DNA from 2 places in the Lysinibacillus sp. NPDC048646 genome. Region 2 is predicted to be linked to the other one. Evidence: riboswitches for the same ligand, from Rfam matches in the RefSeq annotation. Region 2 holds a riboswitch; the other holds the start of a gene.
The links. A riboswitch is a leader RNA that binds a small molecule or an ion and turns the genes downstream of it on or off. The one in region 2 is predicted to bind cobalamin.
Positions count from the first base shown of each region.

Region 1: linked by a shared signal. The riboswitch ahead of ACQKII_RS21375 (energy-coupling factor ABC transporter permease) and the one ahead of ACQKII_RS19450 (ABC transporter substrate-binding protein) in region 2 are both predicted to bind cobalamin.

Region 1 is NZ_JBNNLZ010000029.1:20,055-22,258, reverse strand. Features, by position in the region: gene ACQKII_RS21380 ((2Fe-2S) ferredoxin domain-containing protein) at 1-94, opposite strand, end outside; cobalamin riboswitch at 233-415, opposite strand; cobalamin riboswitch at 662-845, shown strand; gene ACQKII_RS21375 (energy-coupling factor ABC transporter permease) at 987-1,733, shown strand; gene ACQKII_RS21370 (energy-coupling factor ABC transporter substrate-binding protein) at 1,735-2,007, shown strand; gene cbiQ (cobalt ECF transporter T component CbiQ) at 2,011-2,204, shown strand, end outside.
Region 2 is NZ_JBNNLZ010000023.1:17,670-19,873, reverse strand. Features, by position in the region: gene ACQKII_RS19455 (GTP-binding protein) at 1-564, opposite strand, end outside; cobalamin riboswitch at 746-931, shown strand; gene ACQKII_RS19450 (ABC transporter substrate-binding protein) at 1,129-2,124, shown strand.

The sequences.
Region 1 (2,204 bases), on a different contig from region 2:
CTTGGGTAATTTCCTCGCCATCTTTTTTCATACAGCTACTGCCATTGCAGATAAAAAGATGCGTTTTCATGCCTTCTAAGTTCCAAGTTGTCATTGTATTTCTCCCCTCATTATGCTTTTAGGAAAAAGAAAAGACCTTCACTCTAGACGAAGAGTAAAGGTCTTGTAGAAGCCAAATAAAAACGAATAAAATCAGGTACTCGCTCTCGCTTCAACTTCTCCCTCCGAAAAGTTTGCATGCCATCAACTAAGCAGGTTTCCTGACTTAAGCTTCTTTTTACTTTCGCGCCTTCCCAAGTTACACAGTGGCATTTGCGATTTCATCAGCTATTACAGTAGCGGGGGCTGTATCGGATTCGCACCGATTTCCCTATTATCTCGAATAATATCGAGCACTTATAGATGTATCTATATGAAATTTAGATTGTATAAAACGTAATTGAAAACTGTTTCTATCATAGCTTATTATTTATAAATTTCAACAATTCTTTTTTAATTTGTGAAATTTTTAGTAAAATTTCTATAAATAATCCCTATGAAAATGTTGTTTTCCCCTTTCATTTATCAGAATTTTCTTGATTGAAGCTCAATTAAAATTTTTTTTATAAAAAAGAGATAGCTTATTTATGGAAAATCATGTTACACTTTGTCGTGAAATCTCACAACTTCATCTTTTTTCGGTGCGAAGTGTAGTCATTTCGCTTAAAAGGGAAGCCGGTTCAAGTCCGGCGCGGTCCCGCCACTGTAATAGGGAGTTTTATAGAGTATGTCACTGTCCAAAGGATGGGAAGGCCTATAAAATGGAGAACTAAAGCCAGGAGACCTGCCGAAAAATACGTGATCGTTTCAACCTACGAGGATAGGTGTGCGGCTTGGCAGATTATTATTCTATTTGCTTTTTTAGCTATGCACTTTTCCTAAATTGGAGAAGTGCTTTTTTTTTTGCGCACGCTACATTGTAAAATTTAATTGAAGGAGGAGCCGTTTTGAAATTTTCTTGTTGGAAGCTTAGTTATTTCTTACTGGCATTTTTACTCGTGCCAAATCGGGCATTTGCCATGCACATTATGGAAGGTTTTTTGCCGATTGAATGGGCCATTTTCTGGTGGGTCGTTTCGATTCCATTTATTATTTTAGGATTACGTTCAATCCGTAAAACAATCGATGAAAACCCTGAAACAAAAATGATACTCGGTCTTTCAGGTGCTTTTGCATTCGTGTTATCCGCACTTAAAATCCCATCTGTAACAGGAAGTTGCTCACATCCAACTGGTGTTGGCCTAGGAACTGTCTTATTCGGTCCATTAGCAATGAGCGTGATTGGAACAATCGTATTATTATTCCAATCTTTACTTTTAGCACATGGCGGCATTACAACATTAGGCGCAAATGCCTTTTCGATGGCTATTGTGGGACCATTCATCGCTTACTTTATTTTTAAAGGATCTAAAAAAATCGGTCTATCGTTCTCACTGGCCGTATTTTTTGCAGCAATGCTTGGTGATTTAGGTACATATGTTGTGACGTCTGTTCAACTTGCACTTGCCTTCCCATCAGAAGTAGGTGGCTTTATGGCTTCCTTTACGAAATTTGCTGGGATTTTTGCATTAACACAAATTCCGCTTGCAATTAGCGAAGGAATTTTAACAGTCATCGTCATGAATTTCCTGAAAAAATATAATGTTAGTGAATTAAAAGCTTTACGTGTTTTCTCAGCAAAGGAGGCACACTAAAATGAAAAAAAATTTACTGTTATTAGCAATTGTAGTGCTGTTGGCCATCATTCCGCTATTTGTACAAAAAGGTGCAGAATTCGGTGGCGCTGATGGAGAAGCGGAAGCAGCAATTGGTGAAATTAACGCAGAGTATGAGCCATGGTTTGAAAGTTTCTGGGAGCCGCCAAGTGGTGAAATTGAGAGCTTGTTATTCGTACTTCAAGCCGCAATCGGTGCTGGTTTTATTGGCTATTTTATCGGCTTCATGCGTGGCAAACATAAAGAAGGTTAAGCGATGTTACTCATTGATAAGTATGCTTATATAAATAAACTAGCGTCTGTTCATCCGCTAGAAAAAATGACGTTTTCCCTTGGTCTGCTACTACTGTCACTTATCATGAGAGATGAACTTATATCACTCATTACATTTATTGTAATGAGTGCTTTTATCATTTTAGGTGCACAAATTCCCTTTATGTATTATGCAAA
Region 2 (2,204 bases):
CTCCAACGTGTCAGCAAGGAAAGCATCGAGTAGCTGTTCATCACGTTCAGCGAGCCACTCCTTCATATGACTTGGTATAAAGTCTGTACGGAGAGGTTCATCTATTAACAACACGTCAGCTGAGCATTCCTTTTGAAGCTGTGCCATTACTGCATCGGCATCGGCTCCTTCACGATCTATTTTATTGATAAAGAACATGGTTGGTACATGGTATTGGCGTAGTAGCTGCCATACTGTTTCGGTATGGCCTTGTATGCCCTCGACTGCACTAACGACAATAATGGCATAGTCCATGACACGAATTGCACGTTCCATTTCAGGGGAAAAATCAATATGTCCGGGTGTATCAATAAGTGTATAAATATCGTCTCCTATTTGCATGCGCGCTTGTTCAGCAAATATAGTAATGCCACGAGCACGTTCAATCGCATGATTATCTAAAAAAGTATCCTGGTGATCGACACGTCCACGAGCTTGAATGCTATTTGTATGATAAAGTAACTGCTCCGAGAATGTCGTTTTCCCTGCATCCACGTGAGCCAGTACGCCAATCGTTTTGTACATATAAATCCTCATTTCCATCGTTCATTTCTCTTTATTGTAACAGAATTAATATAAAAAGATTTCAGGTAAAATAGTTCGTGTTTATGTTTGAATAGTGCTAGGTTTTTAACTTTTTTTATTATTGGATATTTTTGTGTGATTGCTATCAAATTTCACTTCTGCTAGTCTTTCAGGTAGAACAAAATATAAAAAATAGATTGGTGCAAATGACTTAGGTCATTTGCTTAAAAGGGAAATCGGTGTAAATCCGATGCTGTCCCGCAACTGTAAATGGGGAGTCTGTACAACATGCCACTGTAGGAAACTATGGGAAGGTGTATAGATGATGAGCCTGAGCCAGGATACCTGCCAATATGTACATAACTTACTTAGGACCACGAGGATGGTTGTAGTGATTGGTTGCAGAACCTTGGTTAATTCACTATGATATCCTCTTGGTAAACAAGAGGGTTTTTTTATGCCTTTTTAACAAAGTAAATTCCTTTTCGTAATATAGGAAACTAATTAGCCAAGAAGTCTTTGATTTCTTACTATACAAATTACACAACAAAGGAGAACACCGACATGAACAAGTGGAAGGGTATATGGCTGATGGTTGCTATTGCGATGTTAAGCATTTTAGGTGCTTGCAACAGTAAGGAAGGACAAGAATCAGCTGCACAAGGTGAAAAGGTAGAACCAGCACAAGCTGAAACCACGGCACTAACGATTGACAATAATGGTACGACACAAATTTATACGGAAGCACCAAAAAAGGCAATTAGCTTAAATCAGCATGTCACTGAAATCATGCTGGCACTAGGTTTAGAAGATTCGATGGTAGGTACGGCTTATTTAGATGACAAAATTTATGAACCATTACAAGCTGCATACAATAAAGTACCGGTATTAGCTGAACAGTATCCGTCGAAAGAACAAGTCATTGATACAGAAGCCGATTTTTTATATGCAGGTTGGAAAAGCGGTTTTGGTGACAAGGGTATTGGTACGCCAGAAGAATTAGAGGCACTTGGTATCCACACATATTTACATACATCTTCAAGTATTACGAATCCAACGCTGGACGATATTTTTACCGATATTCGGAATATCGCATCTATTTTTCGAGTAGTGGACCGAGGGAAAGATTTAATTGAACAGATGACGAAGGAGGTAGCGTCTGTTCGTGAAAAGTTACCACAAGATGATGAAGCGCTACGTGTTCTTGTCTATGATAGTGGAGAAAAGGAAGTCTTTACGGCTGCACAAAATTTTATGAATGAGCTTGTATCAGTAGCCGGTGGTAAGAATATCTTTGGCGATGTTGAGTCCGGGTGGACAACTGTATCTAAAGAAGACGCAGTAGAACGTAATCCTGAAGTGATTGTTGTCATTGATTACGGTGCAACAACAGCCGAGCAAAAAATCAACTTCCTAAAAAAAGATCCAGCGTTAAAAGAAACAGCAGCCGTGAGCAATGAGCGCTTTGTTATTTTACCGCTTTCAGCAGCATCAGAAGGGGTACGTGCTGCAGAGGCGATTCAAATTTTAGCGCAAGGATTCTATCCGGAGAATTTCTAACTCTTAAGCACAGAAATCCAAAAAGTAAATTTGTAATTTAAGAGGGCTAGCAATTTGCTAGCTCTTTTTTATAGGAGGAG